DNA from 2 places in the Bradyrhizobium sp. B124 genome. Region 2 is predicted to be linked to the other one. Evidence: predicted binding sites of a transcription regulator. Region 2 holds the regulator's gene; the other holds the start of a gene.
The links. Region 2 encodes LexA, which represses DNA repair genes until DNA is damaged. Its sites were predicted from a motif close to TGTTCNNNNTGTGTTCNG; they were not measured.
Positions count from the first base shown of each region.

Region 1 (14,529 bases), 4.4 Mb from region 2:
GGCCAGCCGCCGCGCGATCTCGGTCTTGCCGACGCCGGTCGGCCCGATCATCAGGATGTTCTTGGGCAGAACCTCCTCGCGCAGGGAACCGGCAAGCTGCAGCCGCCGCCAGCGGTTGCGCAGCGCGATCGACACCGCGCGCTTGGCATCGGCCTGGCCGACGATGAAACGGTCAAGTTCAGAAACGATTTCGCGGGGGGAGAAGTCGGTCATTGGCTCTAGCTAGGTTGAAAGAATGGTCTCGGCAAGCGCCGTTCCGCGCCTGCGACGTTAGCTCATTGTTTGAGCATGATCTTTTCGGAAAACCGCTTCGCACTTTTCCGGATCATGCTCTAGGTCATTTGTCGCGGATCATCAGCAGCGCAGGCCCATCAGGCGTATCGACCATTCCGGCCTCCCGAAAGCCCGCTTTCGCATAGGCACGCACGGCACGCGCATTGGCCGGATCGGGATCGGTGACGATGCGTGGTGCGCCTCGCGCCAGCCGGTCGTCGACAAAGGCGCGGATCAGCGCCGAGCCGTGACCACCCACCATCATGTCGGGCGCGCCGATGAAGAGATCGATGCCGCGGGTGCCTTCCGGTTGCTTGCCGAAGCCGGAATTCCACGCCGTCAGGTCGTAGCACTGGATGTAACCGAAATCGTTGCCCTCGGCGGCAACGATGAACTGGTCCATCGCCGGCTCGTCGAGGTCGCCGCTGACGAGCGCATATTGCTCGGCCGGATCGCCCCACCACTCCCTGACATGCGGCAACGCCAGCCACTGCCTGATCTGCGGCAGGTCGGCTGTCGTCATCGGGCGGAAACGATAGGGGCCGGCCATGCTCAGCCGCCGATCGTCTCGATCGTCACGTTCCGGTTGGTGTAGACGCAGATATCGGCGGCGATATCCAGCGCGCGGCGCACGATGGTCTCGGCGTCCTTGTCGGTATCGACCAGCGCCCGGGCCGCGGCGAGGGCGTAGTTGCCGCCGGAGCCGATCGCCATGACCCCGGATTCGGGCTCCAGCACGTCGCCGGTGCCGGTCAGCACCAGGGAAACGTCCTTGTCGGCCACGATCATCATGGCTTCCAGCCGGCGCAGATAGCGGTCGGTCCGCCAGTCCTTGGCGAGCTCGACGGCCGCCCGGGTCAGCTGCCCCGGATATTGCTCCAGCTTGCTTTCCAGCCGCTCGAACAGGGTGAAGGCGTCGGCGGTGGCGCCGGCAAAGCCGCCGATCACGTCGCCCTTGCCGATCCGGCGGACCTTCTTGGCATTGGCCTTGATCACGGTCTGGCCGATCGAGACCTGCCCGTCACCGCCGATCACCACCTTGCCGCCCTTGCGGACCGTGCAGATCGTGGTGCCATGCCAGACCGGCAGCTCATTTTGGGATGCTTGCATAGGTTACCTCTCTTCCGGGCAGATTTAGGCGGTCGGGCAGGGGGTTACAATCAGGCGATTTAGCAAGGAATTTGGGTCACCATGGCCCGAAGTTAGGGCGTTTCGGGGTCATCCCGCAGTAGCGAAGGTGACATCAGCCTGTTAAAAGACCGGCGTTTTCGGCACGGGAAAGCTTAATCTTCATGCGCACGGCAACCATCAAGCGCAAGACCAAGGAGACCGACATCGAGGTGACGGTCAACCTCGACGGAGCAGGCGTATCCACGGTTTCGACCGGGATCGGCTTCTTCGACCATATGCTCGACCTCCTGGCCCGGCATTCGCGCATCGACATCACGGTGAAGGCGGATGGCGATCTCCATGTCGATTACCACCACACCACCGAAGACGTCGGAATCGCGCTCGGGCAGGCCGTGAAGCAGGCGCTCGGCAACATGGCCGGCATCACCCGCTACGCCTCGATCCATATGCCGATGGACGAGACGCTGTCGCGCGTCGTGATCGACATTTCCGGCCGCCCGGTGCTGGTGTTCAAGGTCGAGTTCCCGCGCGACAAGATCGGCGAGTTCGATACCGAGCTGGTGCGCGAGTGGTTCAACGCCTTCGCGATGAACGCCGGCGTGACTCTCCACGTCGAGACCCTATATGGCGAGAACAGCCATCATATCTCCGAATCCTGTTTCAAGGGTTTGGCGAGGGCACTCCGGACCGCAGTTGCGATCGATCCGCGTGCCCAGGGCGAAGTGCCCTCGACGAAGGGTCAGCTCGGCGGCTGACCCCGGGAGCATGATCCGGAAACGGTGGCACCGGTTTTCCCGGAGATCATGCGGTAAGTAAAAGTCCATCCTCGGCGGAGCGTTCGATGCCGGTCTATACAGTGCATGCCCCCGTGGCCAACGGCGCCGATCTCGCGGCGGCCGACAAGTTCGTCTTCGTGCGCGACGGCTTCCATTTCTGGGCCGCGGTCGCCGGTGTGATCTGGCTGGTCTGGCATCGGCTCTGGCTGGCGCTGATCGGCTGGCTGGTGCTGACCTTCGCGATCGATTTTGCGCTGGCCAAGCTCGGGATCGGCCGCGGCGCGATCTTGCTCGTCGACCTGGTGTTGATGGTGCTGATCGGGCTGGAGGCTGCGACATTGCAACGCTGGACGCTGTCGCGGCGCAAATGGCGCCAGCTCGACATCGTCGTGGCCGACAACGTGGAGGCTGCCGAGCGCCGCTTCTTTGAGCGCTGGACCGCGCGGCATCGCGGCGGCTTCAACGACCAGCGGTCTGTCGATCGCGGCGGACCGCCGCCGACCCGGGACGTTCCCGGTCAATCATTCTCGAAACCCCCGCCGATGCCGCAGGGCGGCATCATCGGATTGTTTCCAGAGCCAGGAGGATCGCGATGACCGTTGCAATCATCGATTACGGCTCCGGCAATCTGCATTCGGCGGCAAAGGCCTTCGAGCGCGCCGCGCGCAGCATGCAGGACCCGCAAGCCATCAAGGTAACGCGCGATCCCGATGCGGTGTATCGCGCCGATCGGATCGTGCTGCCCGGCGTCGGCGCGTTCGCCGATTGCCGCCGCGGCGTCGATGCGGTCGACGGCATGCTGGAAGCGCTCACCGAGGCGGTGCGGGTCAAGGCGCGGCCGTTCTTCGGCATCTGCGTCGGCATGCAGCTGATGGCGACGCGCGGCAAGGAGCACGTCATCACCGAAGGCTTCAACTGGATCGGCGGCGACGTCGTGAAGATCGAGCCGCGCGACGAGAGCCTGAAGGTCCCGCACATGGGCTGGAATACGCTCGACATGGTGCGCGAGCACCCGGTGCTGGAGCGGCTGCCGCTCGGGCCGAAGGGACGCCACGCCTATTTCGTGCACTCCTATCACCTCGCCGCCGCCAACGAGGCGGACGTGCTGGCGCGCGCCGACTACGGCGGGCCGGTGACCGCGATCGTCGGCAAGGACACCGCGATCGGCACCCAGTTTCACCCCGAGAAGAGCCAGCGCTTCGGCCTCGCTCTGATCTCCAACTTCTTGAAGTGGAAGCCGTGATTCTCTTTCCAGCGGTTGATCTGAAGAACGGCCAGTGCGTGCGCCTGGAGCAGGGCGACATGGCGCGCGCCACTGTGTTCAATCTCGATCCGGCGGCGCAGGCTAAGAGCTTCGCCGCGCAGGGCTTCGAATATCTCCACGTCGTCGATCTCGACGGTGCCTTCGCCGGCAAGCCGATGAATGCGCATGCGGTGGAGGCGATGCTGAAGGCCGTCACCATGCCGGTGCAGCTCGGCGGCGGCATCCGCGACCTCAAGACCATCGAGGCCTGGCTCGACAAGGGCATCACCCGCGTCATCATCGGCACAGCGGCGGTGCGCGATCCGGATCTGGTGAAGGGCGCCGCCAAGAAATTCCCCGGCCGCGTCGCCGTGGGCCTCGATGCGCGCGACGGCAAGGTCGCGGTCGAGGGCTGGGCCGAGACCTCGCATGTGACCGCGCTCGAGATCGCGCAGCGCTTCGAGGACGCCGGCGTCGCCGCGATCATCTTCACCGACATCGCCCGCGACGGCCTGCTCAAGGGCCTCAACCTCGACGCCACGATCGCCCTCGCCGACCGCATCTCGATTCCGGTGATCGCCTCCGGCGGCTTTGCCTCGATCGACGACGTCAAGGCGTTGCTGGAGCCGCGTGCCAACAAGCTCGCCGGCGCCATCGTCGGCCGCGCGCTCTACGACGGACGGCTTGATCCCGCCGCCGCGCTCAAGCTGATCCGCAGCGCGGCTTAGGAGACAGAGACATGTTCAAGGTTCGTGTGATCCCCTGTCTCGACGTCAAGGACGGGCGCGTGGTCAAGGGCGTCAACTTCGTCGATTTGCGCGACGCCGGCGATCCGGTCGAGGCCGCGATCGCCTATGACGCCGCCGGCGCCGACGAGCTCACCTTCCTCGACATCACCGCCACCCATGAGAACCGCGGCATCATGCTGGATGTGGTGCGGCGGACGGCGGAGGCCTGCTTCATGCCGCTGACCGTGGGCGGCGGCGTCCGCACCGTCGACGACATCAAGACCCTGCTGCGGTCCGGCGCCGACAAGGTCTCGATCAATTCCGCGGCCGTCAGCCGCCGCGAATTCGTCAAGGAGGCGGCCGAGAAGTACGGCGAGCAATGCATCGTGGTCGCGATCGACGCCAAGCGGGTCAAGCGCGCCGGCGGCTCGGAGCGCTGGGAGATCTTCACCCATGGTGGGCGTAATGCCACCGGGATCGATGCCATCGAATATGCCCAGGAGGTCGTCGCGCTCGGCGCCGGCGAAATCCTGCTGACCTCGATGGACCGGGACGGCACGAGGCAGGGCTTTGACCTGCCGCTGACCCGGGCGATCGCGGACAGTCTTCCCGTACCGGTCATCGCGTCCGGTGGCGTCGGCAATCTCGATCATTTGGTCGATGGCGTCCGCGAGGGTCATGCCACCGGCGTGCTGGCCGCCTCGATCTTCCACTTCGGGGAATTTACCATCCGCCAGGCCAAGGATCACATGGTGCGCGCCGGCCTGCCGATGCGCCTCGATCCTTAGTGCGTGGTCCGGAATAGTGGAGACGGGTTTTCCGAAAAGACCAAGCTCAAACAGAGTGGTTGGGGACTCCTTGTCACAAAAATGCTAAGCCCCCACCTAGGGATGGCACCAAAGCGGTGCCGGTGCGCATGCTTGAGTTGAGTTGATGTCGCGTTTCACGGTCCACGATCTGGCTGCCACCATCGACGCCCGCGCTGCAACGGGCGGCGAGGCGTCCTATACCCGCAAGCTGCTCGACAAGGGCGCGGAGCATTGCGCCAAGAAATTGGGCGAGGAAGCGGTCGAGACCGTGATCGCCGCGGTCGGGAATGACCGTGATCATCTCATCGCGGAAAGTGCCGATCTGGTGTTTCATCTGCTGGTTCTGTTGAAGTCACGCGGCGTGAAGCTGGAGGATGTCGAGGCCGCGCTGGAGAAGCGCACCTCGATGTCGGGACTGGAAGAGAAGGCGTCGCGCAAGCGCGACTAGCGCACATGATCGAGCGCATTGATGAGAGGGGCGGCCTCATGGACATCCGGGCACCAGATCAACAATACAACCCCTACCGCACCTTCACGCGCCAGCAATGGTCGCATTTGCGCGACGATACGCCGATGACGCTCGAGCCGGGCGAGTTCGACCGCCTGCGTTCGATGCACGACCGCCTCGATTTGCAGGAGGTCGAGGACATCTACCTGCCGCTGTCGCGACTGCTCTCCATTTATGTCGATGCGACCCAGCGGCTGTATTATTCGCAGCGCCAGTTCCTCAACATCCGCGACCGCAAGATGCCCTATATCGTCGGCGTCGCCGGCTCCGTCGCGGTCGGCAAGTCGACCACGGCCCGCGTGCTGCAGGCGCTGTTGGCGCGCTGGTCACCGCGGCCGAAGGTCGACCTGATCACGACCGACGGTTTCCTGTTTCCGAATGCCGTGCTCGAGCGGCAGGGCATCATGCAGAAGAAGGGCTTTCCTGAGAGCTACGACCTGCCGACCCTGCTGTCGTTCCTCAGCGACATCAAGGCGGGACGGCGCCGCGTGCGTGCGCCGGTCTATTCGCATCTGACCTATGACATCGTGCCGAACAAATGGGTCGAGATCGATCAGCCCGACATCCTGATCGTCGAGGGCGTCAACGTACTGCAGACCGGGCGGCTGCCGCGCGACGGCAAGGCGGTGCCGTTCGTTTCCGACTTCTTCGATTTCTCGGTCTATATCGACGCCGACGAGTCCGCGCTGCGGCAGTGGTACATCAAGCGCTTCCTGGCGCTGCGCGACACCGCGTTCACCGATCCAAGGTCCTACTTCCACCGCTATGCGCTGCTGTCGGACGAGGAAGCGACGGCAACCGCGATCGCGATCTGGGAGCGCACCAACCTCGCCAATCTCGAGGACAACATCCTGCCGACCCGGCCGCGCGCGACGCTGATCCTGAAGAAGGGCGCCGACCACGTGGTGCAGTCGGTCGCGCTGCGCCGGCTGTAAGTTCTGACCCGCTAAAAGCTGACCACATCAGTTGTGTCGTCCCGGCCAAGTGCGCAATTGCGCACGGGGGGCCGGGACCCATACGCCGCCGGCCCTTGCAAAAGGCACGCGGAGAGACGGTCGTTCACCAATTAACATTCGTGGTTATGGGTCCCGGCCTTCGCCGGGACGACGCGGAGTTTGCGGCCACTACGCCGCGACATGCCGCGCAGCGGCCAGGCCTGCTAGCGCTTCTTCCAGCTTCTCGCGGTCGAGTGGCTTGATCAGGAAGCCATCCATGCCGGCTTCGAAGCAGGCGTAGCGATCCTCCACCAGCGTGTTGGCGGTCAGCGCCAGGATCGGCGTCCGGCGTCCGGACTGGCCGGCCAGCCCGCCGGACTCGTGGGCGCGGATCTGCTTGGTGGTCTCGATGCCGTTGAGGCGCGGCATCTGGATGTCCATCAGCACGAGATCATAGGGCGTGCCGGCCGACGTCGCCGAGAGCCAGGATTCCATCGCCTGCTCGCCATTGGTGGTGATGACGACGCTGTGGCCGAGCCGGGCGAGCAGCGAGCGCATCAGGAGCGCGTTGATCTCATTGTCTTCTGCAACCAGGATCGTGAGCCCTAGCGGCGCGGCCGCCGGCGCAGTGGGCGCGGACTCAGTGACTGTCTCGATTGCAGGGCTTGGCGTAACAAGACTTGGCGTCACAAGGCTTGGTGCGGCGATTTCGGGTGACGCGGTCAGGCGCGCGGCGAGCGACGACGCACGCAGCGGCTTGACCAGATAGCCGGTGAATGCGGCCGTCTCGGAAGCCGAAAGGTCCTGCCGCGTCGCCGGCGTGACCATCACGATCCGATGGGTTGCGTGGATGCGAGCAGCGTTGGCGAACGTCTCGATCGTCGGCGTGCCGAGCGTGTGATCGATCAGCACCGTGTGCCAGCTCCGCTCCGGCAGCAAGGCCTTGGCGACATCGGCATCCGACACGATGCAGGTCTGCGCGCCCCAGCGTTGCAGCCGCCGCGAGATCAGCGAGGCCTCGATGCTGTGCGGCGCGATCAGCATGATCGATTGCCCGGCGAGGTCGGGCGCGGTGAAGCCGTTGGCCTCGCCGGTGTCGGCAGCAACGAGCGGAATCGAGACCTCGAAGGTCGAGCCCGCGCCCGGCGTGCTTGCGAGCGAGATCCGGCCGCCCATTCGCTTGACGATGCGATCGCTGATCGAGAGGCCGAGCCCGGTGCCGCCATAGCTGCGCGCGATGCGGTCGTCGGCCTGCTCGAATTCCCGGAAGATGCGCTGCTGCGCTTCCGGTGCGATGCCGATGCCGGTGTCGCGAACCAGGAAGCTGATCTCGTTCGGCCAGATGCCGGGCTCGACGATCAGCGCCACGCCGCCGGTCGCGGTGAACTTGATGGCGTTGCCGGCGAGATTGAGCAGCACCTGGCGCAGCCGCGCGGCGTCGCCGGTCACCTGCATCGGCAACCGCTCGTCGACATAGGCGGCGATCTCGATGCCCTTGGCCTCCGCGCGCGGCGCCAGCAATTCGGTGATCTCCTCGATCAGGCCGGACAGCGCGAAGGCGCGGTGTTCGAGATCGATCTTGCCGGCTTCGATCTTGGAATAGTCGAGCAGCTCCTCGATCAGCGCGAGCAGCGCGTCGCCGGAGGTCTTGACCGCCTTGACGTAGGTGGTCTGCTCCGGCGTCAGCTGGGTGTCCATCAGCAGTCCGCTCATGCCGATGATGCCGTTCAGCGGGGTGCGGATCTCGTGGCTTGCCATCGCGAGGAAGCGCGACTTGGCGCGGTTGGCGGCATCGGCCTGGTCGCGGGCTTCGGCCAGCGCGCGCTCGCTCTCGGTGCGGTCGGTGACGTCGCGGCCGACGCTCTGCATCTCCGCCGGCGCGCCGGCATCGTTGCGCACGAGGCCCTCGCGCCAGGCGATCCAGCGCGGCCCGTGCGGTCCCTCGATCTTCTGGTCGTAGACCCGCGTGCCGTTGGATTCGAGCGCGGTGTCGCCCTGCTCGAGCACCTTGAGGGTAGCGGTGCTGCCGATCAATTCGCCGCGCGGGATCTGCGCCAGCGCGCAATAAGCGTCGTTGGCATAGGTGATGAGGCCGTCGAGGTCGCGCAGCACGATCAAATCGTCCTGCGCCTCGAACAGGGTGGAGGCGCGCTGTTCGGCCTCCTGCAGTTCCCAGTTGCGATCGGCCATCGCCTCATTGTGCATGACGATGGTGCGCAACCTTCTGCGCATCAGCCGCAACCGGATGCCGAGCGTCACGATCCAGAGACAGGCGAGCGCGAACAGGAAGCTGACGCCGATCGCGAATATATTGGGATCGTAGCCGCTGTGGCTCGAGAGCGCGCCGGAAATGAACCCGAAGGCGCCGCCGAATGCGACGGAAAAGATCGTGAAGGAACGGACGATCGTCGCAACCCAGGAATGGCGCCGCAGGAAGCGGCGAAGGCGCAACTTGATCCGGAAGAAACGCCCCATCAATGGTGGTCCTGAGAGTGCCCGATCTGGCGATGAGGATGCGTCGGCCACCTTGAAAAGTGCTTGAGGTTGGTGGCCGTTTCGCGCCGCCCTCGGAACAGGGTTAGCGGGAGGTTAACTCCGCCACTGTCTGGTCGCGGAAGCGCGCGTGCGGCGCGAGCGATGCCGCTTCGAGACGGCGGTGTCCGCCGCGGGCGCTGACGATCAGCGCCGCGGCGTCGCGCGCCGAGAACGTCTTCGACTGCACGTAGACGCCGTAATCGAACGGACCGTCATGGGAAAGATAGATGATCGGGCCGGTTGCGGTCGGCGCGCCGGAAATCCCGATCAGCTGCGGCACGGCGTTGCTTTCGCAGGCGCCGGCCTCGGCATCGTCGATGTCGTCGATCATCGTGAAGTCGGCGGCCTCGGCGCTGTCGGCGATCCGGACCCGGACGGTGGCAAGGCTGGGGTCGTCGGTGAAGCTGACGTGAAGCTGCGCCTGCCAGGGGACCGATGCGATCTGCATCGTGGCGCCGCCGACCTCGATGCAGGGCCCAGGACCCGGCAGGAATTCAGCGCGGGCGAATACCGCGGCCACGGCAAGGGGGACCACCGAGGCCAGAACCTTCATACGCAACATGACACAACTCGCTCGACCCAAGCTTGCCGCGGATCGCGGTGCTTATGGTTTGCGGAGCGTAAATGAGAGTGGTTACCGTCGTGTTGACGCGGATGATTCCGGCATGAATCGGGACAGTGCTCCGGTTCGAGTCACGCCGCGCGGCGCAAATCGTCGGCCAATGCACGATAGGACAGCGCTTCGGCGAGGTGCAGCCGGCCGATCGTCTCGGCGCCGTCGAGATCGGCGAGCGTGCGCGCCACCCGCAGCACGCGGTGATAACCGCGCGCGGTGAGGTGCATGGTCTCGGCCGCTTCGCGGAGCAGCTTCTGGCCATGCGCGTCGGGCTGCGCGATGGTCTCGAGCAGCGCGCTCGGCGCTTCCGCATTGGTGCGGACATGCGGCATGCCGGCCGCCGCGAAGCGCGCAAGCTGGATGTCGCGCGCGGCCGCGACGCGGGCGGCGACCTCGGCCGAGCCCTCCGCCGGCGGCGGCAGGATCAGATCGGCCGCGGTCACGGCCGGCACCTCGATCCGCAGGTCGATCCGATCCATCAGCGGCCCGGAGATCCGCATCTGGTAATCTGAGGTGCAGCGGTCGAGCCGGCCGCGCTTGCAGGAATAGCCGGGCTCAAAGGCGTGGCCGCAGCGGCACGGGTTCATCGCTGCGACCAGCATGAAGCGCGCCGGATAGGTGACGCGATGGTTGGCCCGGCTCACCGAGACTTCGCCGTTCTCGAGCGGCTGGCGCAGCGAATCCAGCACACGCGGATCGAACTCCGGCAATTCGTCGAGGAACAGCACGCCCTGATGCGCGAGCGAGATCTCGCCCGGCTTGGCGCGCATGCCGCCGCCGGTCAGCGCCGCCATGCTGGCGGAATGATGCGGGCTGCGGAACGGGCGCCGCGCGGTCAATGCGCCGTCGCGGATCTCGCCGGCGACGGACGCGATCATCGAGACTTCGAGCAATTCGGATGGCGACAGCGGTGGCAGGATCGAAGGCAGCCGCGCCGCCAGCATCGATTTGCCGGCGCCGGGTGAGCCCATCATGAGCAAATGGTGTCCGCCGGCGGCGGCGATCTCGAGCGCGCGCTTTGCGCTCTCCTGGCCCTTGATGTCGCGCAGGTCGAGCAGCGCTTCCTCGCGCGCCTCGTTTTGGTCTTGCACCTTCGGCTGCGGGCGCGACAGCACCTGCGTGCCCTTGAAGTGATTGGCGATCTGGATCAGCGATTGGGCTGCGATGATCTGGATGTCCGGGCTCGCCCAGGCGGCCTCCGAGCCGCAGGCGGCCGGACAGATCAATCCCTCGTCGCGCGAATTGGCGCCGATCGCCGCCGGCAGCACGCCCGCCACCGGTGCGATCGAGCCGTCGAGCCCGAGTTCGCCAAGCACGGTGAAGCCGCTGAGCGCATCCGGCGGGATCGCCCCGATCGCCGCCATCAGGCCGAGCGCGATCGGCAGGTCGTAATGGCTGCCCTCCTTGGGCAGGTCGGCCGGCGCGAGGTTGACGGTGATGCGGCGGGCGGGAAGCGCGAGGCCGGAGGCGATCAGCGCCGAGCGCACCCGCTCGCGCGCCTCCGACACCGCCTTGTCGGGCAGGCCGACGATCGCAAACGCCGGCAATCCCGGCGCGACCTGGACCTGTACGTCGACCGCACGGGCCTCAATCCCCTCGAAAGCGACGGTGGAAACCCGCTGGACCATGCTGCCCCTATCTTCCGCCACCCAAGGTAGCGGAGCGGATTGCCCAGCGCAAGAACATTAAGAGAACATCCGGGGGCGACGCGCGCCGCCCCCGGATGCGCCCGCCGTCACAGCGTCATCTGCATCGGCTCGGGATAGTAATGGAAGCCCTCGCCGGCCTTGGCGACGTGGCCGTAGCCGGGCCAGGCGAAGTGATAGGACATCACGGGCGTCTTGTTGGCGGCCAGCATCTCGAGCAGCTTGACCCGTGAGTTCGCCGCCTGTTTCGGATCGGTATCGTAGGAGAACTCCATCCGCGGCCGCTCCAAGAGCAGCACCGCGTGATGCGAGAGGTCGCCGAGGAAGGCAAAGGACTTGCCGCCCGAGCTCACCATGAAGATGGTGTGGCCCACGGTGTGGCCGGGCGCTGCGATCGCCTGCACGCCGGGCAGGAATTCCTGGCCATCCTTGAAGAACACGATGCGATCGCGCACCGGCAGCAGGTTCTTGCGGGCGTGCACCACAAAGTCCTTCAACGGACTGCCCATCTTGCCTTCGTCGGTCCAGAAATCGAGATCGCTTTGCGCGATGTAGTACTGCGCATTCGGGAACAGCGGCTTGTTGTCGGCATCGACAATGCCGCCGATATGATCGATATGCGCGTGCGACAGCACGACGGCGTCGATGTCCTCCGGCTTGATGCCGGCTTCCTTCATGCTCTTCTGCTGCCGGCCGGTGGTCGGACCGAACGCCTTCGACGTGCCCATGCCGGTATCGAACAGGATCAGTTTGTCGCCCATGTTGACGATCGGCGAGTTCTGCTCGAGCACGACATTGTCGGGCGAGAGGAAGTTGTCGGAGAGCATCTTCTTCACTTCTTCCTTCGGCACGCCGGTGAAGGTGCCGGAGGGATCGCCGAGCGGAAGCGGGCCGTCGGAGACGACGGTCACTTCGGCATCGCCGAGAACGAAGCGGTGCCAATAGGGTGTCTGCGTGCCGAGCTTCGGCGCGCGTGCCTGCGCGGTGCCGCCGAGAAGTGTGCTGGCGCCGAGACCGGCACCGAGCGCGAGCAAGGATCGTCGTGAGACATTGAGCGTCATAACGTCTTCCTCCACAATTTTTATGATGTTTTCGCGTTGTTGCCCGCGCGTTGACCCGCCGCTTGACCTGACGCAGGCAAGAGAATGCTGCCCTCGCCCGCGCAAGCTGGCAAGTAGAATAAGGCGAACGCACACGCGCCCGTACGCTGGCTAAATTTCAGCCAGCCTGTGCAGCGCACAAGGGAGGAGGATTATTTCGCGGCGCGCTTCTTCTCGATGGTATCCCAGATCATCGCTGCGACATCCGGGCCGTTGAGCCGCTGGATGGCGCGGATGCCGGTCGGCGAGGTGACGTTGATCTCGGTCAAATTGCCGTCGATCACGTCGATGCCGACGAACAGCAGGCCGCGTTCGCGCAGCGCAGGTCCAAGTGTGGCGCAGATTTCGCGCTCGCGATCCGAGAGCTCGGTCGCCTTGGCCGCACCGCCGCGCACCATGTTGGAGCGCAGATCGTCGGCTGCCGGCACGCGGTTGACGGCGCCGGCGAATTCGCCGTCGACCAGGATGATGCGCTTGTCGCCATGCTTCACCTCGGGGAGGAAGCGCTGGATCACCCAGGCCTCCTTGAAGGTCACCGAGAACATGTCGAACAGCGAGCCGAAGTTCATGTCCTCCGGCAGCACGCGGAAGACCGCGGCGCCGCCATGGCCGTGCAACGGTTTCATCACGACGGCGCCGTGCTGGTCGCGGAACGCGTTGATCTCGTCGAGGTCGCGCGAGATCAGGGTCGGCGGCATCAGCTGCGGGAAATTCATCACGAACAGCTTTTCCGGCGCGTTGCGCACGCTGGCCGGATCGTTGACGACCAGGGTGCTCGGATGGATGCGCTCGAGGAAATGCGTCGAGGTGATGTAGGCGAGGTCGAACGGCGGGTCCTGCCGCAGCAGCACGACGTCGAAGCCGTTGAGCGCCTCCCGCTTCGGCTCGCCCAGCGTGAAGTGATCGCCGACCTCGTCGCGTACGGTGAGAGGCTGCACCGGCGCCACCAGCTCCTCGCCGCGCAGCGACAGCTTGTCGGGCGTGTAGTAGGAAATGCCGTGGCCGCGCTTCTGCGCCTCGAGCAGCAGCGCGAAGGTCGAATCGCCGCGGATGTTGATGCGCGCGATGGGATCCATCTGGACGGCGATCTTCAATTTCATAAGCGTGTCCCGCGAGGTCTGAGGGTAACTTTAAGGGCTTGCGTCGAATGCCGCTAACAAATGGCGCGGCAGGCTCTTCGGCGCAATCAGCACGGCGTCGAATCTGAGATCAAATTCGGCATGTTCGGGATGCGCCATCAGCCAGGCCTGGGCGGCGTTGACGATGCGCTGCTGCTGGCGCGGCGTCACCGCATAGGCGGCGTCGTCGAGGCTGGCACGGGCCTTGACCTCGACGAAGGCGAGCAGATTGCGCCGGCGCACCACCAGGTCGATCTCGCCATAGGGGGTGCGGAAGCGCCTTGCCAGGATGCGATAGCCCTTGGCGATCAGAAGCGCCGCGGCGCGGCTTTCGGCCGAGATGCCGGTGCGGAATGCCGCGACGCGTTCAGGCGAGGCGCTGTCAGTCTTCGCCATCGCCGTCCCCGATGGTCTTGGCAATTTCTTTGGCGAGCTCGAGGGCGCGGGCGTAGACCTCGCGGCGCGGCCGACCCGACAGCTCGACGGCGTGCGCCACCGCATCCTTGACGCTGCCGCGCGCGAGCTGCACGCGCAGGAGATCGTCGAGTGCGTCCTGGCCCATCATGCCGGCATCGTCTGGTGGCGGCCCGATGACGAGCACGAATTCGCCGCGCGTCTCCAGCGCGTCCGCGCCTGCCGCAAGCTCGGCGACCGGCGCGCGCTTGACCTCCTCATGCAGCTTGGTCAGCTCGCGGCAGATCGCCGCATCGCGTCCAGCCATGATCGCGGCGAGATCGCGCAGCGTGTCCTGCACGCGATTGCCGGATTCGAACATCACGAGCGTCGCATCGATCCGGGCGAGCTCGGTAAGCCGCGCGCGGCGCGCGTGCTCCTTCGCCGGCAAAAATCCCTCGAAGAAGAACCGGTCGGTCGGCAGCGCCGCAACCGACAGCGCTGATAGCACCGATGATGGCCCCGGCACCGAGATGACGGCATGCCCGGCGGCGCAGACGTCGCGCACCAGCTTGAAGCCGGGATCGGAGATCAGCGGCGTGCCGGCATCGGAAACCAGCGCGATCGAGGCGCCCTGCGCCAGCCGCTCGAGGATCTTGGGCCGGGCCTGGGCCGCGTTGTGCTCGTGATAGAGCGCCAGCTCGGCGGTGATTGCGTA
Region 1 is NZ_CP152413.1:5,611,727-5,626,255, forward strand. It holds gene hslU (ATP-dependent protease ATPase subunit HslU) at 1-213, opposite strand, end outside; gene AAFG13_RS26725 (GNAT family N-acetyltransferase) at 338-823, opposite strand; gene hslV (ATP-dependent protease subunit HslV) at 826-1,383, opposite strand; gene hisB (imidazoleglycerol-phosphate dehydratase HisB) at 1,566-2,159, shown strand; gene AAFG13_RS26740 (DUF2628 domain-containing protein) at 2,246-2,776, shown strand; gene hisH (imidazole glycerol phosphate synthase subunit HisH) at 2,773-3,423, shown strand; gene hisA (1-(5-phosphoribosyl)-5-[(5-phosphoribosylamino)methylideneamino]imidazole-4-carboxamide isomerase) at 3,420-4,151, shown strand; gene hisF (imidazole glycerol phosphate synthase subunit HisF) at 4,163-4,939, shown strand; gene AAFG13_RS26760 (phosphoribosyl-ATP diphosphatase) at 5,085-5,408, shown strand; gene coaA (type I pantothenate kinase) at 5,447-6,403, shown strand; gene AAFG13_RS26770 (response regulator) at 6,593-8,878, opposite strand; gene AAFG13_RS26775 (hypothetical protein) at 8,982-9,500, opposite strand; gene AAFG13_RS26780 (YifB family Mg chelatase-like AAA ATPase) at 9,632-11,182, opposite strand; gene AAFG13_RS26785 (MBL fold metallo-hydrolase) at 11,290-12,261, opposite strand; gene gshB (glutathione synthase) at 12,453-13,400, opposite strand; gene AAFG13_RS26795 (YraN family protein) at 13,431-13,814, opposite strand; gene rsmI (16S rRNA (cytidine(1402)-2'-O)-methyltransferase) at 13,801-14,529, opposite strand, start outside.
Region 1: a site for LexA is predicted at 11,233-11,250, ahead of AAFG13_RS26780 (YifB family Mg chelatase-like AAA ATPase). Genes of this name have one in related genera too.

Region 2 (14,529 bases):
GCCTTGAACGGCGCGTCCTCCCGGCGCAGCATGATTCCAAAGGGCTCGGCCTTCGAGAAGGCCTCCTCGCTGATCATGTAGAGCGCCGGCTGCTTGGATCGCGCGATCGCCACCGCAAGCTGCACATCGTCGAGCGCGTAGGCTTGGGCGCGATCGGTCTCCAGCATCAAAAACGCCTCGGCCTGGTCCTTGGCCGGCTGAACGTTGATGCCGAGCTTGCGTTCGGTGTTGACCTTGATGAGCTGGGTGAGGTTCACCGAGCCTGCAACGGCGGTGACCGACTTGCCCTTGAGGTCGTCGATGGTGTTGATGCCGGCGGACTTTTTGGCGGCAAATCGCGTCGCGCTCAGGAAGTGCGAGTTGGTGAAGGTCACCTGCATCTGGCGCTCGGCGCTGTTGGTGGTCGCCGAGCAGTGCAAATCGATCGTGCCGTTGACCATCAGCGGGATGCGGTTCGACGACGTCACCGGCAGATAGTCGACCGCGATGTCGGGCATACCCAGCTCTTTCTTCACGGCATCGACGATCTTGAGGCAGATATCGAGCGCGAAGCCGATCGGCCGCTGATTGTCGTCGAGATAGCTGAAGGGAACGGAGGCCTCCTGAAAGCCCAGCGTGACCTTCCTGGTCTCCTTGATCTTCTGCAGCGTACCCGACGGCTCTTCGGCCGCCACGGGGCTTGCAGCGAGCGTGAGCGCGAAAAGGACGGCGGGCAAACGCATCGGCGGCTCCTGTGCGGTGATCGGATGGCGGTGATAGCCCACACACAAGCCCGGCGATAGAAGATGATGTGTCTATCAGCTATCGCGCTTTGCTATGGTCCGGATCGCTACTGCTGCGCCCCATCCGCGAGCAGGCGGTCTCCGACCAGGTGAACCGCGCCGCGGGTCCAGGAATAATCGGCGCCCATCCGCAAGCCGCTGTCGCCGCGTGAGACGACCGCGCCGCTGCGGGCGTCGCGCACCTGGAAACCGACCGTGTATTCGGTCCGGCTGACCCGCCTGATCACACCGATCAGCGATTGATCAGCGCCGAGCTTCTGCGCGATCGCCGCCTCGCAGCCGTCGCAGTCGCGCAGTGCCCGCGCCTTGACGGGCTCAGCCATTGCGCCGCCGGTATCGACCAGGCGGTAGCGGCCCGATTGCGCAAGCCGGTCGCGGACGCCCTGAGTGACATCGGCCAGCGTGGCGGCATCGGAGCTGGCAAGACCGGATGACGGTGCCGCGGAATTGTCCTCGAGCTCGAACGCGAACACCGCAAGCCCGATCGGCGCCACGGCGGCGGCCTGTGCCGTCGGCAGCGCAGCGGCAAGAACGGCGCGCACCTCGCGCGACACGAACATCCGCGCATGGTCCCAGGCCTCGTCATTGTCGCCACGAAATGTGTAGAGCTTTTCGTACAGAACACGGCTCGCGCCGACATCGATGACGGCCACCTTGGCCCACTGGATCAGCGTACTCATCTTCTGCACGCCGCCGACCACCCTGATTTGGGCCTCGCCCTTGGGCGCCGGGGGCGCGACCAAGCGATAGCGCGGCTCCGCGGCAATGTCGGCGCGGAGCGCGGCCATGAACGCATCCAGCCGCTTCTGATGCGCAGCGGTCTGATCGATCACCTCACCGGAGGTGTCGACATAGCTGAAATCATCGATGCTCACGCCAAGCGGCGGAGCCGCGGCAACGCCGGCCTCGGCGTGCAGCGGACAAGATCCGGCCAGAAGGCCGATCAACGCGAGGACGTGCACGACGAGGCAGGACTGGCGCATGATCGGGCCTTTCAGGGCTGATGCGGGTCGATCGCAGCCTAGGCCGGCCAGCATCCGCGCCGCAGCGGAACGCCTCCCGGCCGTTGCCGGGAAAATTTCACGACCGTGGTCAGTCCCCAAGGCAGTGCTTCTCGATGCTTCCGTTCTGCCGTTTAATGGGCATGACGGCCCTGCCCGCAACCACGCGCCGAAGGTCGTCTGCGACCTCGGAGGATACGCCGATGTGGAATTGGTCCGGAAGCGATCTGAAGCTGCGGCTGACGTTGCGTGTGGCTGCGGTGTCGATGCTCTGCTTTGCCGCGATCTCCGGCTACTTCCTGATCGAGGCCGACCGCTCGGTGCGCGCTAGGATCGCTGCCGTTGCCGATGTCGCCGCCAGGACACTGGAGCTGCAGCAGAGCAAGATCCAGTGGCTGAACAATCCACGCTCCGATTTCCCCGATCTCGACAGCGTTGCCGCCTCGGTCATGGCGCCCGGCCTGTGCCTCGCGTTTCGCAGCAATAGCGGCGAGATCAGCCAGCGCTTCTGCGGCGGCACGCAGACCGATACGGCCGTGCCGCCGCAGGCCTTTGCGGCGCTCTATCGCCGCCTGTTCGATCCCGGCCGGGAGACCGTGCGCCCGGTGATTGCGCGCGGCCAGGCGATCGGCGAGGCCGTGGTCTGGGTCGATCCGGCCGTGCTGACGACGGAAGCCTGGCACGACGCCGGCCGGCTGATGGCGGTGCTGATGCTCGCGCTGCCGCTGCTCTGCGCCCTGGTCTATGCGGCGCTGTCGCGTGCGCTGCGTCCGACGCGGCTGATCCGCGACGGGCTCGAGCGGATCGCCGCAGGCGACCTCGCCGCACGCCTGCCGCCGTTCGATCTCGCCGAATTGTCGGCGATCGGCGACGTCTTCAACGATCTCGCCGAGCGCCTCGCCACTGCGCTCTCCGACCGCAACGCGCTGACGCAGAAACTGATCGTGGTGCAGGACGAGGAGCGCCGGCATCTGGCGCGCGAGCTGCACGACGAGTTCGGGCAATCGCTGGCCGCGATCCGCGCGCTCGCCGCCTCGGCGCGCCTGACCGCGGTGCAGGATTGCCCGCCTTTGCTCGCCGAATGCGACGGCATCGCGCGGACCGCGACCGACATGATGGAGACGCTGCGCGGCGCCCTCTTCAGGTTGCGCCCGCCCGATGTCGACGAACTCGGCCTTGCGTCCAGCCTGGAGGGCCTGATCGCCGGCTGGAACGGCCGCAGCCGGGGACAGCCGCCGTTCGAGATCGCCATATCGGGATCGTTCGAGCGCATCCCCGCCTCCACCGGCGCCAACCTCTACCGTATCGTGCAGGAGGCGCTCACCAACGCAGCCAAGCACGCCGGCGCCACGCGCGTCATGCTGCGGCTTGAGATGCGCGAGACGGCTTCGGCCGGCGGAGGCAGCGAGATCGTGCTCGCGATCGACGATGACGGCCGGCCGGGTGATCCACCGGTCAAGTCCGGCATGGGCCTGCTCGGCATGCGTGAGCGGGTCGCCGCGCTCGGCGGGCGGCTGAGCTTCGAGGCCGGACAGTCCAACGGCTCTTCGCTCCGTGTCAGCGTTCCCGTCGCGGCCGGCCGAGAGGCCACACCTGTGGAACGCGCGGCATGAGCAATACGGCGCGAACCATCATGCTGGTCGACGACCACGCCGTCGTCCGCGAGGGCTACCGGGCGATGCTGCAGAAACAGCCTGGGCTCTCGGTCGTCGCCGAAGCCTCCGACGGCGTCGAGGCCTACCGCCTTTACAAGGAAACCGGGCCCGACCTCGTCATCATGGACCTGTCGATGCCCGGCATCGGCGGCATCGAGGCCATCCGTCGCCTCAGGCAGTGGGACAAGCGGGCAAAGATCCTGGTGTTCACCATGCACCAGAACGCGGCGTTTGCCGTGCAGGCGATCCGCGCCGGCGCGAGCGGCTATGTCACCAAGACCAGCCCGCCGGAGACGCTGGTGCATGCCGTGATGGATGCGCTGTCGGGCAAGATCGCGATCAGCCCGGATATCGATCACGAGCTCGCGCTCAGCCACCTCGCCGGCGAGAGCGCCGCCGCCGACCTCCTGACTGCGCGGGAATTCGAGGTGCTGCGCATGCTGCTGGCGGAGAAGACCACCGACGAGATCGCCGAGGCGCTGCATCTCAGCCCGAAGACGGTCGCGAACCTCCATTCCCTGATCAAGGACAAGCTCGGCGTAGGCACGGATATCGAGTTGGTCCGCCTCGCACTCCGGCAAGGTATCCTGACGCAGATCGATCTGGGCGAACGGTGAGCCCGCATCGCCGAATGACTGAGGCCGCCCCACAGCCGTTCTCGTGTTACGGGCAGGTTGACGAAACCGGGGAGACAATCCAGAATAGCGACATGCGCAACATCTGTTCCATGTCTTTGACCACCGCGACGACCAGCCTTGGCGGGTCGTCTCCTGGTCGTATGCGGTAACAGACTGCACGACCAGACAAGGCCCCGCCGGCGACGGACGGGGCTTTTTTCATGCGCAAACTCGTCCGCGCTGCTTCCAATCAGGAGAGCAAGCTATGGACGATCTCGATCACAGAAGCCTCGGAACGCATCTCGATCTTTGGCACATCCAGGAGGATGCGCCAGGGATGGTGTTCTGGCATCCGCGTGGCAACACGCTTTATCGTGTGCTGGAGGACTACATCCGCCGGAAAATGCGCCGGTTGGGCTATGCCGAGGTTCGAACGCCCCAGCTGCTGCCCCGCGAGCTCTGGATTCAAAGCGGCCATTGGGAGAAATTCGGCGCGCACATGTTCGGTTTTGCCGACGGCGAGCGCGCAATGGCGCTCAAGCCGATGTCGTGTCCCTGCCACGTCCAGATCTTCAACAAGGGCCTGCGTTCCTGGCGCGACCTGCCGCTGCGCTACGCCGAGTTCGGCGTCTGTCACCGCGATGAACCGTCGGGCTCGCTGCACGGACTGATGCGCACGCGCGGCTTCGAACAGGACGACGCCCATGTGTTCTGCCGCGAGCAGGACGTGCCCAACGAAGTCGCCCGCTTCGTTGCGCTACTGTCTGAAGTCTATGCCGAGTTCGGCTTCCCGGCGCCCGAGGTGTCGCTCTCCACCCGGCCGGCCGCGCGCGCCGGCTCGGACGAATTATGGGATTGGGCGGAAGCGACCCTTGCCGCGGCCGCGCGCCGATGCGGCCTGTCGTACACGATCCAGCCCGGCGAAGGTGCCTTCTACGGGCCGAAGCTGGAGTTCGCGCTGCGCGACCGGCTGGGCCGATCCTGGCAATGCGGAACGGTTCAGCTCGACAGCGTTTTGCCGGGCCGTCTCAACGCGTCCTATGTCGGACCGGACGGCCATCGCGCGATCCCGGTGATGATCCACCATGCCGTATTCGGTTCAATCGGTCGCTTCATCGCGATGCTGCTTGAACATCATGCCGGCGCGCTGCCGTTCTGGCTGTCGCCCGACCAGGTCGCGGTCGCGCCGATCTCGTGATCACTCCGAATACGCGGTCAAGGTTCTTGATGCGCTCGAAGCTGAAGGCGTCAGAGGCGTCCTGTTCGCCAGCGCCGACACCCTGTCGCGACGGATCGTTGCCGCGCATGAGGCGAGTATTCCAGTCGTGGCGGTCGTCGGGCAACGCGAAGCGCAACAAGGAACCGTGAGCCTCCGCGAGCGCCCCGGGGCCGTCTCCGTTTTGCCGCTGGCTGACGCCGTTGAGGCGCTTCGAGCGCGTGCTCGTCCGGGCAAGGACGCCGAGTGAACTCGCTGCGCGTTGCCCGCTGTGCCGGGAGCTCCGCGACCCAAACAAAGGGCCCCAGCGAGGGGGTACACGCTGAGGCCAGAGCAACTTGGTCACACCATCCTAGACCTCGCCCCGGCGCTTTCCTTTGCTCCTTCGGAGTTACCGGATTCATACGGGTCGAAGACTGAACCTTATTGCTCGCTCGCGCGTATCCATAACGTCAGGATTTTGCCATTCCTCCTGGGGCTAGAACCAACGCCGCCCGTCGTATTTCAATGCGGGCGGCGTTGCGCGTTTCTGGCCCGGAACGAGAGGAGACCGAGCGCGCCCGCGCGGCTGACATGGATGAAAGTTCCCGGGCAGGAACCGGAACGGATATCAGCCGACGTGAGTTGGACAGCATGATCTTGAAGGATGGAGCATCATCGCCGTGAGCCGAAAAACCCTGCAGGCACGTTCAGAGCAGGCGCTCGTCGTCGTCATCCTCAGCACCGGCGCGCTCATCGCCTACCTCGGCCTGGCGCTTTCCAGGATATGAGAGGTCTGCCCGGCAAGCAGCAAGTCGCTGCGCATCGAAGCCCGTAAGCCCAATCACTGATTTGCCCGGCGCAAACCCCGCAGCAAAACTTCTTCGCTTTATCCGAAGTTCAATTCATTGCTCGGTCCCATGGGTGCCATCGGCATCCGGCTTTCCTTGCGCCCTCTTCAAGAGAGACGGCGGAACGAAGAGCAAGGCTCGGGCAAATGATGTCGCGAGAGTGCGAAGCTGCGTCCTCGCTCCAACTGTCATCGCCTGGCCTGAACACCTGACCGGGCGATCAAGTACGCTGCGGCTTCTCGATTCAAGCACCGGCGTCTCTGGAATACCGGGTCGCCCGGTCCGCACATCAAGCCGGGCGATGACACCGAGATGAAGTACGCAATGACAGTGCGTCATATCGCGCGAGAACCATCCTCATCGTCGTCCTGGCGAAAGCCAGGACCCATTACCCCAAGTGCCCATTGTTGCGCGACGCTGGGGTCACAGCCCTCATCAACAACACGCCTCTGTGGTTATGGGTCCCTGCTTTCGCAGGGACGACACCCCGCTGCCTTCGTCGCATGCCTGCCGCACAAATCGGGGACATTGCCGCCCGCCCGCAATTCTCGTACACGGTTTCACGCAATGACCTCGCAACTCTCTCCCGATTCCGTCGACGTGCTGCTGTTCGATATCGGCCGCGTCGTGCTCGACATCGACTTCGAGAAGGTGATGGCGCGCTGGGCGCGGCATGCCGGCTGCGCGCCGGCCGACCTCGCCACGCGATTTGTCGTCGACGACAGCTTCAAGCATCACGAGATCGGCCGGATCGACGACGCGGCGTTCTTCGAAAACCTGCGCCGGACGCTCGGCGTCAACCTCACCGATGCACAGTTCCTCGAAGGCTGGAATGCGATCTTCACCGGCGAGATGCCGGGGATTGCACCCCTGCTCGCCACCGCCGCCAGGCGGATGCCGCTCTACGCTTTCTCCAACACCAATCCGGCGCACGTTGCGCATTTCTCGGTCATCCATGCCGAGCTGCTCAGCCATTTCCGCAACGTTTTCCTGTCCTCGACGATCGGATTTCGGAAACCCGACGCCGAGGCCTACGATCATGTGGTAAAAGCCATCGGCGTGCCGGCGTCGCGGATCCTGTTCTTCGACGACCTGGCCGCCAACATCGAGGGCGCGCGGGCGCGTGGCCTTCATGCCATCCACGTGACATCGACGGATGACGTGGCGAGGGCTCTGACTGCACTTGGTATTGAACATTTGGATTGAAGGAGCTCCGAGCGTGGCCCTGATGCCGGTTGCCGATGCCCTGTCCGCCGTCCTCGCCGGCGCCGAACCGCTACCGGAGGAGATGGTCGCGCTCGATGCCGCCTACCACCGCACCCTGGCGCGCGACCTCGCCGCGCGGCGCACCCAGCCGCCGCAGCCGATGTCGGCGATGGACGGCTATGCCGTGCGCGCGGTCGACGCTGGTGATCTGAAGGCCCGGCTCAGGGTGATTGGCGAAGTCGCCGCCGGCCGGCCGTTCGAGCGCACGGTCGGCGCCGGCGAAGCGGTGCGGATCTTCACCGGCGGCGTGATCCCCCATGGCGCCGACGCCGTCATCATCCAGGAAGACACTGCCGTCGACGGCGACCACATCACGATCACCGAGCTAGCTGCCGCCGGACGGCATATCCGCCCGGCCGGCGTCGACTTCCGTGAAGGCGACGTGCTGCTCGATGCCGGCAGCCGCCTCTCCGATCGCGCGCTGTCGCTGGCGGCCGCCATGAACTATCCGGACCTCGCGGTGCACCGCCGTCCGAAGGTCGCGGTGCTGGCGACCGGCGACGAGCTGGTGATGCCGGGCTCGACGCCCGGCCCCGGCCAGATCGTCTATTCCAACGGCTATGCGCTGCGGGCGCTGGCGCGCGCCGAAGGCGCCGAGACCGTCGATCTCGGGATTGCCGCCGACACGGTGGAGGCCACCACCGCCGGCATCCGCCGGGCCCGAGAGACGGGTGCCGACATCCTGATCACGACCGGCGGCGCCTCGGTCGGCGACCACGACCTGGTCAAGCAGTCGCTGGAAGCCGAAGGCGTCGAGATGGCGTTCTGGCGGATCGCGATGCGGCCCGGCAAGCCGATGATGCATGGCCGGCTCGGCGCGATGCGGGTGATCGGCCTGCCCGGCAATCCGGTGTCCTCCTATGTCTGCGCCTTCCTGTTTCTGGTGCCGTTGATTCGGGCGCTGAGCGGCCGAAAAGCTGTTCATCATCGCCGCGAGAGCGCATTGCTCGGCCGCGACATCGCCGCCAACGACCAGCGCGAGGACTATCTGCGCGCCCGCCTCGAGGAGCGCGAGGACGGCACGCTGATCGCAACGCCTGTCATGCAGCAGGACTCGTCGCTGCTCGGGAATCTCGCTGCGGCACGGGCACTTCTCGTGCGTCCGCCGTTTGCGCCCGCCGCCGCCAAAGGCAGCGAATGCGAGATCCTGACACTGCCCAAGTGACAGCGCAGACCGCATCGCTTGTGCGCTCGCCGGATGCGTTCACCGGAAATTAAGTGGTTGCGGAACACATATCGAACATATAGTGTCCGTTCATGATTTGTTTCGAGTACTGGTGTGTACAAATGGGAGGCCGCGAGGGAGCGCTTGTGACGAGCACCGTGCTCCTGAGGTCTGGCCCCGCCTGAAAAGTCTCGGAATCGAACGACGCTACCAACCGGGGGAATACTCGAGATGCTCACGCGCAAACAGTACGAACTTCTGCGTTTCATCAATGAACGTCTGAAGGAGGCCGGCGTACCGCCCTCGTTCGACGAGATGAAGGATGCGCTCGACCTGCGCTCGAAGTCCGGAATCCACCGCCTGATCACTGCGCTGGAGGAGCGCGGCTTCATCCGCCGCCTGCCCAACCGCGCCCGCGCCATCGAAGTCATCAAGCTGCCCGAACTCTCGGCCGGCGGCGGCAACGGCCGCCGCGGCTTCACGCCGAGCGTGATCGAAGGCACCCTCGGCAAGCGCACCAGCACGCCGCCGATCGCCGAGGACGACGGCAACCGTCCGGTCGCGGTCCCCGTGATGGGCCGGATCGCCGCCGGTACGCCGATCGAGGCGCTGCAGACCCGCAGCCACACCATCAGCGTACCGCCCGACATGCTCGGCGCCGGCGAGCACTATGCGCTGGAAGTGCGCGGCGACTCGATGGTCGACGCCGGCATCCTCGACGGCGACATGGCGCTGATCCAGCGCAACGACGTCGCCAACACCGGCGACATCGTGGTGGCACTGATCGACGAGGAGGAAGCCACCCTGAAGCGCTTCCGCCGCCGCGGCGCGTCGATCGCTCTGGAGCCGGCCAACACCGCCTATGAAGTGCGCATCCTGCCGCCGAACCGGGTCCGCATCCAGGGCAAGCTGATCGGCCTCTATCGCAAATACTGAATTTCAAATACTTGCGGCGGCGGGGAACGAGCAACACATCGGATCGTTCTTTGAAAGATAGCGTAACGTGCAGCCTGCCCGACGCGCTCCGATACCTCTCGCGCAGCGTCGCGTGTTTGTGATCAGGGCGTTTCGTCGACCAGTCGTACAATCGCCCAGAAACGAGGAGACACTCGTTCGCTATCGTCCACTCTGGTAGAGGCCCTATGCCTCAAGGAGAGGCACGGGTCGCTACCTCGAACAGAGGAGCCATCCGATGTGTGACTATAGTCTGCACGCCGTGGCGTCGCGCCCCGCCATTGTTGGAGAGACGCTGATCACCACGACTTTCCGCGGCACGTCGACCCGCGGCTTTGCTTCGGAGACCGACCCCACTGTCGCGGTCTGCATGCTGCCGGGCACCGAGCTCGCTTTCGCCGAGAACGTTCGCTACGACAGCCGGTGGATCTGGACCAAGACGATGAACTTCCGCGTCGGCGTGTTCAACGAAGTCGAGCCCGACGTTCCCGATCGCCATCATGACGCGGTCGAATTCCCCGACGGCAGCCATGTGCTGGTGACCCAGCTCGTCGAGGGACAACGCGTCAGCGTGCTGCAATTGCCGGCGCTGCATCCGCCGGTCGAGCAGAAGCCGAAGGTTGTGGAGCGGCGGCCCTCTGCATTTGCGTCGCTGTTTTTGGGTTGAACGCATCGCCGCCGCGGAATGAGCTGTTCGGCGGCGGATGACCTAAGCGATTTCGAGCGACCCCGGACGCCGGGTTCCGGGGCGCAGCTGGAGAATTGCGTCGGCGCGCGCCTTGGCGCATCATCGGGCACGGAGGACGTGCGTGGTGGTCGACAAGGTCACATGGCAAAAGGCTGGACGCGTCACGGAGCCGGGCCGCTACATGTTCCGGTTCGGCTGGCTGACGGTGACGGCTGACGACCTGAAGGTCTGGGAGCGATTCCCCGAGGCTTCCTTCACCCTCGTCAAGAAGCCCGACGCTGGCCCTGACTCCGACGAATACCATCTCGGCCTGTTCGAGTTGCCGACCGGCCCCTCACCCGACAACGGCTAATCTTCGCCCTGCAAATCGGTCTCGGCCGGCGTCGCATCGACGACGGGCCGCGGCGCGCTGGCGGGTGCGCGCAACGTCGTCTCAACCTCACCGTCGCCGGGAACCGCCGGCGACCACGGCCGGTCGATCCCGCCGGGCTTGACCGCATCGATGGCATAGCCGTCCCTGATGCGCCGCAGCACCAGCGCGCCGTGGCGCCGCAACCGCTCGGCATCGATCACCGAAGCCGCGCAGCCCCGCGGTGCCGGCCGCGCGGTCACGATCAGCGCCGCACGCTCGCAATCATCGGCCAGCGCCTCCGGCCGTGTCGCCAGCGCGACGAAGGCGCCGCCGGGCCCCTGCGTCACGCAGCCGCTCGGATCGCAGGAGACACCCTCGCCGAGCGAGGAATCCGTGGCAGTCCGCGCGTCAGCATCCGCCGCCAGCCACTCCTTGACCAGAAATGCGTCCTTCGCGCTGTGCATCAGATGCAGCCGCCCGTCGCCGCCCCGCACCGCGACGTTGCGGCCGTCGGCGGAGACCAGCACGTCCGGCTGCGGCACCCACAGCGCCCAGACCGAGGCCACCACCAACAGCACCGCCCCCGACCAGCGCAGCGGCGTGCGCAAAAGCCCGAGCAGGATGAGGCCGGCGCTTGCCACGACCACCGGCCCGATTCCGAACGCCGCCATCCGGCCGACCGCGCCTGGGAGCGCTGCGACCCATTGCGTCACCAGGATCATCCAATCGATGCCGAACCCCATGATTGCCCAGAACACGCCGTCGAAGCCGAACGGCATGGCGAGCAGCCCGAGCAGGCCGGCCGGCATCACGACCGCCGACACCACCGGCATCGCCGCGAGGTTCGCCAGCAGCCCGTAGGGCGTCACGCGGTGGAAATGGAATGCGGCGTAGGGTGTGGTCGCGAGCCCCGCCACCAGCGAGGCCAGCATCAGCATCGTGAGCTCACGCCCGCCCCACAGCGCGACGCGCGCGGTCGCCGAATGATCGGGCGACGCCAGCAGGTTCGGCAGCCCGATCTGCACCAGCGCCACCAGCCCGAGCGTCGCCGCAAACGACATCTGGAAGCTCGGATGCACCAGTGCTTCGGGCGCGATCGCGAGCACGATCAGCGCCGCCACCGCCAGCGTGCGGAAGGTGATCGCGCGGCGGTCGACGATCACGGCGATCAGCACCACGGCCGTCATGAAGAACGATCGCTGGGTCGCGACCTCCGCCCCCGACAGCAGCAGGTAGAACGCCGCCGCGACGAGCGCGGCCGCCGCCGCCCATTTCTTGATCGGGTGCCCGGCCGTCAGCGCCGGAAACAGCGCAAGCAGCGCACGGATCGTGAAGAACACGACACCCGCGACCACGGCCATGTGGTAGCCGGATATCGACAGCACATGGCCGAGCCCCGAGATGAACATCGCGTCGTTGACCGGCGTCGTGATCGCATCGCGCCGGCCGGTGAGTAGTGCAGTTGCGATCGCGCGCTGATCCCCGTCCAGCGTGGTGCGGATGCGCGCGTCGATGGCATCGCGCAGCCACTGCATGAATGCGGCATAGCGCAACGCAGGGCCACCAGTTGCCGGCGGCTCCCTGGTCTTCACCGCGCCCATCACGAAACCGGATGCGCCGATACCCTGGAAATAGAGGTCGCGGCCGAAATCATAGGAGCCCGGACGCTGCGGCCCGAGCGGCGGCATCAGCCGCGCCTTCAATTCGACGAAGCTGCCGACCTCGGGCGCGGTGCCCTTCTTCACCGAGAGCCTGACGCGCTCGAGTTTTGGCACCTCGCGCTGGCTTTCCATCGACACGACGCGCAGCACGAAGCGGTCCGTCTTCTCCCTGACGTCGCGCGTCTCGACAAAGCCGGTCAGCGCCACGGAATATATCGGCCGCGCCAACACGCCATGGGCGATCCGCGCGGTCTTCCATGTCGCCGTCGCAAATCCCGCCGCGACCGCAGCCAGCATCACGACGGCGGGAAACACCCGGCGCCGCCGCAGCAGCAGTGCCAGCAAGCAGAGCGCGATGGCGACGGTCGCCGCGACCGAGAGCCGCGGCTCGTGCTCGGCCGCAAAATAGAATGCAATGCCGGAGCCGAACGCCACCGGCACCCACGGCAACAGCCGCCCGGCCCCCGTCTCCGCACGCGCCCATTGCCGCAATGTCTCGACGAGAGGACGCCAGATGCTGGCGCGCACCGGAATATAGCCGCCGGCCGGCGCAGCCGTGCGCGGCGGCCACGTCCCCGCGTAGCCACGTCTGCCGCCCGGCGTCGTGCCCTGTTCCGCCATTCCGCTCGCGATCCCTGCCGGGCGGCAGGCTAGCGGATGCCGCAGTCACCCGACTAGCGGAACGGAACCGAAACACGCAACCGAAGGCTGTGGCCTACGAGGACAATTGGACACTCGTTGGGCGACGAGCGCCCCAAAGCCGCGCGCCTAGATCAGCGGCGTCTGCGACGAGACGTGGTGGCAGGCGATCTTCCAGTCGCCGTCCTCGCGCGCGATCACCCAGGTGATCTTGACGGCGAGCGAGGGCGCATCGCCGTCAAGGAAAAAGGACGCGATAGCAGCCATGTTGACGAGATCGGCATTCACCCGTTCGGTCCTGATATCGCTGAACTGTACGCGCGGCGCGTGCCAGCGTGGCAGGCCATCAAAGTAGGCTTTGACCCCCTCGCGGCCGCGATAGAGCATCGGGTTCGAGCCGAAGAAGAACGCGTGCTGCGAGTAGAGCGCAGCAAGCGTATCCGCATCGAGCATGCCGAAACCCGCGGACCATCTGGCGATGATGGCGGAGACGATGTCTTCGGCTTCGTCAGGCATCGATCGCCTCCGTCTGTTGTCCGCGCCGGGTTGCACTAACCCTTGCCGCCGACTTCCTTGGCGAAGGTGTCGCGCAGGCCGATGGTGCGGTTGAACACCAGCCTGTCCGGCGTCGAATCCGCATCGCGCACGAAATAGCCCTGCCGCTCGAACTGCATCACGTCGGGCGAATTGCTCTCGGCGATCGCAGGCTCGACCCGCGCATCGCTCAGCACTTCGAGCGACTGCGGGTTGAGGTCGGCGGCGAAATCGGCGGCGTTCGGGCTCGGGTTGGCGAACAGCTGATTGTAGATGCGGATTTCCGCCGGCTTCGACTGCGCCGCCGGCAACCAGTGCATCGTCGCCTTCACCTTGCGGCCGTCGGGTGCGTTACCGCCCTTGGTCGCGGGATCATACGTCGCGCGCAGCTCGACGATCTCGCCAGCGGCGTTCTTCACGACGCTGGTGCACTTGATGAAGTAGGCATAGCGCAGCCGCACCTCATTGCCCGGCGAGAGGCGGAAGAACTTCTTCGGCGGGTTCTCCATGAAGTCGTCGCGCTCGATATAGAGCTCGCGGCCGAAGGCGACCTTGCGGGTGCCGGCGTCCGGATTGTCGGGATGGTTGATCGCCTCGATCTCCTCGACCTGGCCTTCCGGATAGTTCTCGATCACCACCTTGAGCGGCCGCAGCACCGCCATGCGGCGCAGCGACGTGCGGTTCAGCTCCTCGCGGATGCAGAATTCGAGCATGCCGACATCGACCACGCTGTTGGCCTTGGCGACGCCGATACGCTTGATGAACTCGCGCACCGCAGCCGGCGGCACACCGCGCCGCTTCAGGCCGGCGATGGTCGGCATCCGCGGGTCGTCCCAGCCCGAGACGTGGCCGTCGCGGACGAGCTGGGTCAGCACACGCTTGGACAGCAGCGTGTAGGTCAAATTGAGCCGCGCCATTTCGTATTGGCGCGGCTTCGATGGCACCGGCAGCTTGTCGAGCAGCCACTCATAGAGCGGACGGTGATCCTCGAACTCCAGCGTGCAGATCGAATGGGTGATGCCCTCGATGGCGTCCGACTGGCCGTGCGCGTAGTCGTAGCTCGGATAGATTGACCATTTGTCGCCGGTGCGCGGATGGTGGGCGTGCAGGATGCGGTACAGCACGGGATCGCGCAGGTTGATGTTGCCGGCGGCCATGTCGATTTTGGC
Region 2 is NZ_CP152413.1:1,217,552-1,232,080, forward strand. It holds gene AAFG13_RS05600 (amino acid ABC transporter substrate-binding protein) at 1-722, opposite strand, end outside; gene AAFG13_RS05605 (DUF2380 domain-containing protein) at 830-1,765, opposite strand; gene AAFG13_RS05610 (histidine kinase) at 1,987-3,396, shown strand; gene AAFG13_RS05615 (response regulator transcription factor) at 3,393-4,055, shown strand; gene thrS (threonine--tRNA ligase) at 4,321-5,253, shown strand; gene AAFG13_RS05625 (His/Gly/Thr/Pro-type tRNA ligase C-terminal domain-containing protein) at 5,192-5,521, shown strand; gene AAFG13_RS05630 (HAD family phosphatase) at 6,669-7,307, shown strand; gene glp (gephyrin-like molybdotransferase Glp) at 7,321-8,532, shown strand; gene lexA (transcriptional repressor LexA) at 8,764-9,468, shown strand; gene AAFG13_RS05645 (hypothetical protein) at 9,725-10,153, shown strand; gene AAFG13_RS05650 (hypothetical protein) at 10,299-10,526, shown strand; gene AAFG13_RS05655 (ComEC/Rec2 family competence protein) at 10,523-12,808, opposite strand; gene AAFG13_RS05660 (nuclear transport factor 2 family protein) at 12,956-13,342, opposite strand; gene AAFG13_RS05665 (glutamine--tRNA ligase/YqeY domain fusion protein) at 13,378-14,529, opposite strand, start outside.